One region of the Planococcus sp. TJ-307 genome, then DNA from elsewhere that is predicted to be linked to it. Evidence: riboswitches for the same ligand, from Rfam matches in the RefSeq annotation. Region 1 holds a riboswitch; each other region holds the start of a gene.
What was found. Region 1 has a riboswitch for lysine ahead of AC4EHK_RS16920 (Na+/H+ antiporter NhaC family protein). Riboswitches for the same ligand answer to the same signal wherever they lie in the genome.

Region 1 (3,279 bases):
GTTTCCAATGATCCGATCAAAGAAGTCAGCGACCAAGCAAAAATCAAAATCATTACAGCACCCATCATGGATTTGATGCCTGCCCATATGCCTTTGCCAATCCATCCAGCATTGGCTGTTTTGTTTTTATTGATTTGAAGTGCGTAAAGAACAATGGAGGTCAGTGCACCTAAAACACCACCTACAAGCAGTGAAGCCGGTACATCGGTGTTTTCAAAAATTAACCAGATATCGAAGATTTGTCCGGCATTTTGGAAGCCGGTCCAAATCATCGCACCTACCGTTCCAACGATCAACAGCAAGATTGGAAGCAGCAAGTCTCGAACACGTCCATGTGAATGTGAAGGAAACTCTTCTTTCATTTCACCTGGAATTGTTTTATCCGGATCGAAAAGCTGTCCTTTCGAAATTGCCAACACTTCGTGTTTTTTCATTTCACCAAAGTCGACGTCGCGAACAGCGACAAAAAAGACGATGGCCAGTGAAGCAACCACATAAAAGTTCATTGGCGCCATCCATAAGAAAGCTTCCAATGCAGAATACTCAACAAAAGTCTGGCCAGCCAGGATCGTGGCAATGATCCCGATAATGGCAGCACCCCAGCTTGATACAGGCGATACCACACAAACAGGCGCAGCTGTCGAATCAATAAAGTAAGCAAGTTTAGCACGTGAAACTTTGTAGCGGTCAGTGATTGGGCGTGCTACTTGCCCAACTGTCAAAGCATTGAAATAATCATCGATGAAGATGACTATTCCCAGGGCCACTGTCAGAACTTTAGCACCCCGTCGTGACTTGATGCGTGTCGAAGCCCATTCAGCGAAAGCATGGCTGCCCCCTGACAGGCTGACGAATGCTGTAATAACGCCCAGCAATAAAAGAAAAAGAATGATAAAGACGTTGTAGGCATTAAAGCCGCCATCCCAAAAAATAATTGTAAATGATGCCACAAGCTCCTGCAAGGCTTCGATTGGTGCGAACCATGTCAGAATAACAGCTGCTGCGACAATACCGGTGCCCAATGACAACAACACACGGCGCGTTAACAGCACCATGACAATTGCGATAATCGGCGGCAAAATCGAGAAAATCGTGTTCTCCATAAAAACTCCTCCTTATTTTTTGATGGGTGAAAATGAGAAAAAAAAAGGCCGACCTCTCCAGTTGGATAAGTCAGCCTTCTACAATTCGTCTGTGCGTTAAAACGTCAAACAACCCTGTAGCTCTCCACTCAAACTTTCGCTTGAATGACAGTGACATTCTTTTTCAGAATGACCCCAATCCATTTCCCGTGACTACAGGAAATGGATTTCGGCAAAACTTCCTTTCAGATACGTTCAACGCAGTCAAACTCGCGCATCCTACTGATCAGTCTTGCAGCCTCTACCCACCATTATTTATTTCCTTAATAGCATAGCCCAAACTCTTTACAAAATCAACTGCCCGTAAACTCTGAACATTCCTTCTACTTCAACGCTTTGGTGTGGAAATACTGGCTGAAAACATCCCGTAAAAAATCGGGCATAAAGTATGTTTTAGGAGCTCGTTTCAGACTTGGGAAGAAGTAGCCAAACGTCAACATATCCAGTGTCACTAAGCGATACGTTTGGTCGTGCACCGCTAATTGTCCATTCACGTAAAACCGGTGATCGATGAGCTCCATATTCAAATGCAGCATCTTGCCAAACACGACGCCGCGGAATCCCATGCCTTTCAATTCCAGCTGCGGCCAATCCGAGTTTAAGGACTGCAAGTAAATTTCTTTTAACTCCGCACCGCTTAGTTCGACCATGCATGGATTGATTGGGTGAGGAAGCATTTTGTGAAAGTCATAGCGCGTCAAGTCCCCTTCAGGCATGTCTTCCATGAAGATTCCGGCATTGAACAGAGCGCAATCAGCTCCAGCAAATTCCAGCAGTGCATGACCGAAAAGTGTCCCCAGTTCTGAGTCCTTAAACCATTCGGCTTTTAAAAATTGGGGACTGTGGAACACCAGCTCACCCATTTGTTTTTTTCCTTCTTCAATCAAAAACTCATCAAATCCTGCTTCCGTTTCCTGCAGGCGGGAAGTTTCGATTAACCGGGCAGAGGATTTTTCAAAGGCTTGCTCCACTGTAATATGGCCAATATAAAACCCGAATTTCCCGGCAGCTCCCAATAGCGTATCCCCTTGCCATTTTCCATCATGGAATGTGTGATGGGTATGCGCGCCCAAAACAATATTGATTTGCGGACATAGATCCACTAAAAGCTCATCTTCCTTGATGCCCAGATGCGATAGGCAGACGATCAAGTCTGTCTCATCTTTTATTTCCTCCACTGCTTGAATGATTGATTGTTTAGCATCCGTAATTTGCCACCCAAGCTTCCGATAAAACGGGGTAAACTCAGCAGTTGCTCCTACCAGTCCAATGCGCATTCCATTTTTCGCTTGGATAATATGATAAGGCTTCGCCCAAATCGGTCGGTTGCCGTCCAAATCGAATAAATTTGACACCACCACTTCAAAGTCAGCCTGGACATACAACTCATCCAGTTCTTCTTTTGACAGCGTGATGCCTTCATTATTGCCGATGGTGACTGCATCGTATTCGGCTTCATTTAACAGGAGTACGTTTCCTTTGCCGGCAGTGCCTTCGGTATAAGGATGCGACCGGTCAGCATGGTCACCAATATCTAAAATCAGACAGACATCCCCTTCTTCTTCGTGCCACCTTTTGCGCTCGGCTAAAAAAGACTTGATGCGCGGCCAATTCGCAAAATGGCTATGCAAATCGTTGGTATGATAAATATGGATTGTATGATTCATGAAAACACCTCTTTAAGAACTGAATATTCCTTCGTAAATTGATCGCAGCCCCAGTACCAGAAGCACAATGCGCAAAATCACCACCAACATTTCTGAATCGAGGCGTTTGTTTAATTTGGCTCCAATTTTTGCTCCGAGATATGCACCTGGCACAACCGCGATTGTATAAATCCAAGGTACATGCCCTAAAGCAATATGGGTTGCTGAGTTGACAAGTGCCGACAAAAAAACCATAAACATCGACGTGCCAATGGCCACATGCGGCGGAAACAAAAATAAAAGAATCATTGCAGGAACAATAATTGATCCCCCGCCAATGCCAAAAAGTCCCGACGCAAAGCCTACAAAAAATGTCAGCAGCAAGGCAAACCAAATGGGGTAGCCGTAGATGTATTGTCGATCCTGTGTGTCTGTGAACGTCGTTTTTCGTCCGTTGTCAACAAACCAGTGGACAGCTTTCAAATGATCAC
Region 2 (3,279 bases), on a different contig from region 1:
TTCTTTATAATGAATCACAACGGCGAAAATATCAATGCCGCGCTCTTTGAATTCTATTTTCCGGAACAGGCGGCGGTCACAAATCAGTCGCATTGAAAGTGTCTCCTTCTTTCAAGTTGCCGGCTTCGAAGCCTTTATAAAACCAATTTTTGCGTTGTTCTGAACTGCCGTGGGTAAAGCTTTCCGGCACCACATAACCGCGTGCACGCTGCTGGATCGTGTCGTCTCCGACGGCACTTGCCGCTGTCAACGCTTCTTCCAGGTCGCCTTCTTCCAAATAGCCCATGCCCTGTGCGTGATGCGCCCAGACACCCGATAAATAATCAGCTTGAAGTTCCAGGCGGACCTGCACTTTATTGTACTCTTCTTCACTTAATTGATTGCGGAGCGGCTGCACTTCTTCCATGACGCCAAGCAAATTTTGAACATGGTGGCCAACTTCATGCGCCACTACATAAGCCATAGCAAAATCCCCCGGCGCTTGGAACTGGTTTTGAAGTTCATCGTAGAAACTCAAATCAATATACAGTTTGTAGTCAGCTGGACAATAAAAGGGGCCAACAGATGCACCGGCCGTTCCGCATGCAGACTCAACGCTTCCGCTGTAAATCACCAGTGTCGGTTCGATATATTCCATGCCTTCTTCTTCAAATACTTGTGTCCAGACTTGTTCGGTATCTGCCAAGACGACCGATACAAATTCAGCCAGCTCCTCTTCTTCAGCAGTTGCTTCATACGGCTGACTGGAAGGAGTCCCAGAGCCGCTCATTTGGTCGAGAATAACCCCAGGATCACCACCTAAAAAAGCCACTAGCAGCACAATTAGGATGCCGCCGATGCCCCCGCCTGCAACCATCGCGCCGCCTTTTCCTCGTCTGTCTTCAACATTTCTGCTTCTGGTTCTGCCCTTCCACTTCATACAGGTTCCTCGTTTCACAATTGTTTTACTTTAAGCATACCCATTACCGGGCTGCTTCTAATCCATTTCGGGCAGCCGGTAAATCAAAAAACGTTCACGCAGATCCTTATGAGAACCCGGCAGTGAAATTTCCTCCACCAATTGAAAAGCTGTACTGGTTTCAAGAAAGTCGCTGTAGTCTTGAGAAGCAAAAAATAGGATGATCTCTACCGTGCGCGGATCGGCTTCGGCTGAACGCAAAACTTTATTAATAAAAGGAATGAACAGTTGTACCGAAAATGGATTAAAAAAATAAAACTTATTATCGCGCGCTTCAATCGGGTAGTCTTGCGCCAAGCCGTTATAGAACTGGATACAATTCTCTGATCCTTTATGTTTTTTAAAATATTCCTTTTTATTGTTTAAAGCCTCTTCGTAAAATGCAGGATTCATTTCAATGCCTGTGCTTTCCGCTCCAAACAGATGATGAATATAAAAGTTCAGGCGGCCCTTTCCGCAACCTACGTCCACCAGCCGATCTCCGGGCAATAAGGTATAATGCTGAAAGAGTTCATCCAGCAGCTCGTATGAAGTTGGCTCATAGCGGTTGTGGTGCAGTGAATCCGTGAAGCCTTGCTGATTTCCCGCTGTCGCAATGTTCAGCAGGCGTTCATAAGCCTGTTCATTCATCCCAGATCACTCCTTCTTCATAAGATTTTACGTTCTCTATCTTGCAATTGACAAGGGAATTTGTTATAGTACAGCTAATTAAATATTTCTTGCTCCAGTTTTTATGGAGTAGGATAGAGGCGCAAAAACCATCAGTACGCAAAACGAGGACGATGAGATCCATTGACGTTTGCCGAAAGGGGGATTTGCCGAAGTGGCGGAAATCTCATGTTTCTGTTCGCTGGGTCTGCATTTAATAAATGCAGGACTGTCATATAGGAGACTATATGGAGGGCTATCTGATGCACAGAAACGAATGGCAAACATTGTTTCTACTGCAGCAACGGGACCCCTCGTTGCTGCTTTTTTGTTCCCTCCTGACTGGCTCCCCCACCTCTAAGCTTTGAAAAAAATTAGAAAAGGGTGTGTTTTTTATGAATTTTGGCCAAGTAATTACAGCAATGGTGACGCCGTTCGATCAATATGGAGAAGTCGATTTTCCGGCAACACAGAAACTAATAGAGCATTTGATAGCAAACGGTTCAGACGGTCTGGTCGTCGCAGGAACAACAGGTGAATCGCCAACTTTGTCAACAGATGAAAAAGCGGAGTTGTTCCAGTTCACCGTCAATACAGTTGCTGGACGGATTCCGGTCATTGCCGGAACGGGCTCCAACAATACGCGCGCGTCCATTTCATTGACGAGACAAGCGGAAGAAGCGGGAGTTGACGGCATTATGCTGGTCACTCCTTATTACAACAAACCTTCGCAGGAAGGCATGTTCCAGCATTTTGAGGCAATCGCCCGATCGACCAGCCTGCCGGTCATGCTGTATAACATCCCGGGGCGCAGTGTCGTCAATATGTCTCCAGAGACGATTATTCGCCTGTCCAAGATCGACAACATCGTTTCGGTTAAAGAAGCGAGTGGCGACTTGGACGCAGCTGCAGAAATCATTGAACAGACACCGCCAGATTTTTCTGTTTACAGCGGTGATGACAGCCTAACATTGCCGATGCTGTCTATTGGTGGAACTGGCATCGTATCGGTTGCTGCACACATAATCGGAAACGATATGCAGGACATGATTACGAGTTTTAAAACGGGCGACGTGAAAACAGCAGCTGCCATCCATAGACGCTTGCTGCCAACAATGAAGGCATTGTTCGCCGCACCAAATCCATCCCCAGTCAAAGCAGCACTTAACATCACTGGTATACATGTAGGCGGCGTTCGCTTGCCAATGATTCCCCTCACTGAAGAAGAAACTTCAGCATTGCAAAAATCTTTGCCTAATCTTCATTCAGAAGGAGTCACTAACTAAATTCACTATTTAAAAACGCTGAAGCCCCTCAGGCTTCAGCGTTTTTTCTGTTAACTAATTTTCATCTGGCTCAGGACGCGCTTTAAACTGCCGCCGATTTCCAAATCTTTTAAATCAACACCGATTTCTGTCAGAGTTCTGGCGATTTCAGGTCGGATTCCAGTTAGAACTGAACGTACGCCAACCAACTTTAATGACTGAATAATTTTGATGATTTGCTCAGCAACCATCGAGTCTACCCGTATCACTCCTGAGAGGTCTACGATCAGCACATTGATTTTTAACTGATTGGCAGACAGCAATGTCTTCTCCAAAATGTAGCGGGCCCGATCGATTTCAATGCTTCCCACTAATGGCAAGATGGCGATTTGGTCGCTGACTGGCACG
Region 3 (3,279 bases), on a different contig from region 1:
TATCATGCTGAAAGATGATAAAAGCTACCCGTACCTCAAAATCACAGGGGAGCGTCATCCAAAGCTGATCACAACCCGTCAGGTTAAAAAGGACAAAGGGAAGTATTTTGGTCCTTATCCAAATGCCTATGCGGCAGCTGAAACAAAAAAACTGCTGGACCGTCTGTATCCCCTGCGGAAATGCCACACCATGCCGGACCGGGTTTGCCTGTATTACCATTTAGGCCAATGTCTGGCACCGTGTGTCAAGCCGATTGAGAAAGAGACTTACCAGGAATTGATCGATGGCATCAGCAAGTTTTTAAATGGCGGATTCCGTGAAGTCAAACACGAATTGGTGACAAAAATGTCGGAAGCTGCAGAAAATCTGGAATTTGAGCGGGCAAAAGAATACCGCGACCAAATCTCCATGATCGAAACCGTTATGGAAAAGCAGAAAATGGCAATGAACGATTTTACCAATCGCGATGTTTTTGGCTACGCTGTCGACAAAGGGTGGATGTGCGTTCAAGTCTTTTTTGTGCGCCAAGGCAAGTTGATTGAGCGCGACGTCTCGCTATTTCCGTTATACCGGGATCCTGAAGAAGAGTTTTTGACGTATCTCGGACAGTTTTATGAAAAGCCCAATCACGTCAAACCCAACGAAATCCTGCTTCCGGAAGCAGACGATCCAGAGATGCTGAAAGAATGGCTCGGAGTTCGGGTTCTCGTGCCTCAGCGTGGGAAGAAAAAAGATTTGGTGGCGCTGGCGAAGAAAAATGCTGAAATTGCCATCAAAGAAAAGTTCCAGCTGCTGGAGCGCCAAGAAGAACGAACAATTGGCGCCTGCCAGGAACTTGGCGATGCGATGAACATCCAGACGCCGCTGCGCATTGAGGCATTTGATAATTCACATATTCAGGGAGCAGATGCCGTGTCTGCGATGATTACGTTTATTGACGGCAAGCCTTCCAAAAAAGATTACCGCAAGTATAAAACGCGTTCTGGGTCAAAACCCGATGATTATGCGGCCATGCGAGAAGTTATTCGCCGCCGCTATTCGCGTGTATTGAAAGATGGATTGCCGCTGCCGGACCTTATCGTTATTGACGGAGGAAAAGGACAGATGTCATCGGCGCGGGAGATTTTAGAAGATGAACTTGGGCTATCCATTCCAATTGCCGGCCTTGCGAAAGATGACAAGCACCAAACTTCGCAATTATTGTATGGCAATCCGGTTGAAGTCGTGCCGCTCAAGCGGACAAGTGAAGCATTTTATCTGATGCAGCGCATTCAGGATGAAGTTCACCGATTTGTCATCACGTTCCACCGTCAATTGCGCGGCAAAAATTCGATTCAGTCGGCACTTGATGGACTTGAAGGGGTCGGGCCGAAGCGCAAACAGCAGCTGCTGAAGCATTTCGGCTCGGTTAAAAAGATCAAAGAAGCTTCTGTAGAAGAAATCAAACAGGCGGGCATGCCGGAAGCATTGGCGTTGTCCATCGAACAGCATTTTGCAGAGGATACGTTGCCAAGTGAGTCATAACGTGCTATCGTAAGAGAATATTTAGATCACTTGGAAAAGTGATGATAGAGGCGCGAACGTCAATAGTAAGCATTCGGAGATTTGCAGAATCTGAGATGGATGCTGAAAGGGGCGGTCGCCGAAGTGTGCGTGTTGCTGCTAAAACGCATGCTGGTTCTGCACTTAAGAGGTGCAGAGCTGTCAGAGTCAATCTCTGGAGGGCTATCTCACATGGACGTTTTTCGTGCATGATAAAAGAGGTAGTTTGCCGCGGTTGCGGTAAGCTGCCTCTTTTTGTGTCTGGTGGTGCTGCTTTAATGGCCTTACTGCCAGCCATTTTGAGGGCCACATATTAAATGTGGGAGTGAATAGAATGGAAACGATCGTTATGAAATTTGGAGGGACGTCCGTTGCGACTCCAGAAAAAATCATTGGAGTGGCTGAACGGGCCATCCGCGAAAAAGAAAAAGGCAAGCGTGTCGTGATTGTCGTTTCAGCAATGGGCAAAACAACTGATACTTTGCTTGGTCTGGCCGGAGAAATTTCTTCTGAGCCGCCTAAACGTGAAATGGATATGCTGCTCGCTACCGGTGAGCAAGTAACCATTTCCTTGTTGGCAATGGCTTTTAAAAAGTTAGGCCATGAAGCGCTGTCCTTTACCGGCTGGCAGGCAGGGATCGAAACCGAATCTGTGCCGCGCAATGCCCGAATTGAACATATTCATACAGAACGGCTTGAGCGCGTGTTGGAGAGCGGCTATTTTTGTGTGGTCGCCGGTTTTCAAGGAGTCGATAAAATTGGCAACATCACGACACTTGGTCGCGGAGGATCGGACACAACGGCAGTAGCACTGGCAGCAGCATTAAAGGCAGAGAAATGCGAAATTTATACCGACGTCGATGGAGTCTATACATCGGATCCGCGTTTTGTAACAGGCGCGCGCAAATTGGAACAAATTTCGTATGATGAAATGCTGGAGCTTGCCAATCTTGGAGCGGGTGTCCTGCACCCAAGGGCAGTTGAGTTTGCAAAAAACAATCACGTACCATTATCCGTCAGAGCAAGTTATTCCGATGAGCCTGGCACAATTATACAAGAGGTGATTACAGTGGAGAAAAACTTAATCGTCAGAGGCGTTGCATTTGAACCAGGTATTGCGCGTGTAACTGTGACTTATAAAAAACCGTTTAACGGATCGCTGGCTAATATTTTCACGAAACTGGCAGAAAATCAAATTGATGTGGATATCATCGTTCAAAGCATCAGCGATGAATTTCCACCATCTGTTTCTTTCTCCATTAGCCAGGAAAGCTTGGATGAAACACAGCGCGTCCTGACTGAAGCCCAAGAAGAAATTGGCTTTTTATCCGTAACCATTGAAGTGGGCTTGTCGAAAGTATCGATTGTCGGCTCTGGAATGGTTTCAAATCCAGGGGTTGCTGCACGGATGTTTGATATCTTGAGAAGAAAAGAAATCCCTGTAAAAATGGTCAGTACGTCCGAAATCAAAATTTCAGTGGTTGTGCCGGAAGTGGATATGAAAAAATCTGCGAATGCGTTGCACGAGGCATATGAATTGTCTGAGGTAGAAGTGAAATAAGTCAGAGGCGATTGCTCTTGAAATAACTGTTCGTGAAAATATTCACAAAACGTTCAAATTCTCAATGGCAATATTGCAATAATACCGACAGCAGTAGAATTGGCCAGAATAGAGTGAAAAAGCGATTCTCAATTAGAGAATCGCTTTTTTGTGCAATTCGATTAAAACGGTTACA

Region 2: linked by a shared signal. The riboswitch ahead of dapA (4-hydroxy-tetrahydrodipicolinate synthase) and the one ahead of AC4EHK_RS16920 (Na+/H+ antiporter NhaC family protein) in region 1 are both predicted to bind lysine.
Region 3: linked by a shared signal. The riboswitch ahead of AC4EHK_RS10705 (aspartate kinase) and the one ahead of AC4EHK_RS16920 (Na+/H+ antiporter NhaC family protein) in region 1 are both predicted to bind lysine.

Annotation. Positions count from the first base shown of each region.
Region 1 covers NZ_JBZDOJ010000005.1:176,891-180,169, reverse strand. Annotated here, with positions in the region: gene AC4EHK_RS16920 (Na+/H+ antiporter NhaC family protein) at 1-1,103, opposite strand, end outside; lysine riboswitch at 1,213-1,394, opposite strand; gene AC4EHK_RS16915 (bifunctional metallophosphatase/5'-nucleotidase) at 1,466-2,809, opposite strand; gene AC4EHK_RS16910 (sulfite exporter TauE/SafE family protein) at 2,822-3,279, opposite strand, start outside.
Region 2 covers NZ_JBZDOJ010000001.1:356,621-359,899, reverse strand. Annotated here, with positions in the region: gene ypfJ (KPN_02809 family neutral zinc metallopeptidase) at 77-919, opposite strand; gene AC4EHK_RS01735 (SAM-dependent methyltransferase) at 977-1,588, opposite strand; lysine riboswitch at 1,695-1,873, shown strand; gene dapA (4-hydroxy-tetrahydrodipicolinate synthase) at 2,002-2,892, shown strand; gene AC4EHK_RS01725 (STAS domain-containing protein) at 2,943-3,279, opposite strand, start outside.
Region 3 covers NZ_JBZDOJ010000002.1:871,595-874,873, reverse strand. Annotated here, with positions in the region: gene uvrC (excinuclease ABC subunit UvrC) at 1-1,525, shown strand, start outside; lysine riboswitch at 1,563-1,737, shown strand; gene AC4EHK_RS10705 (aspartate kinase) at 1,878-3,104, shown strand.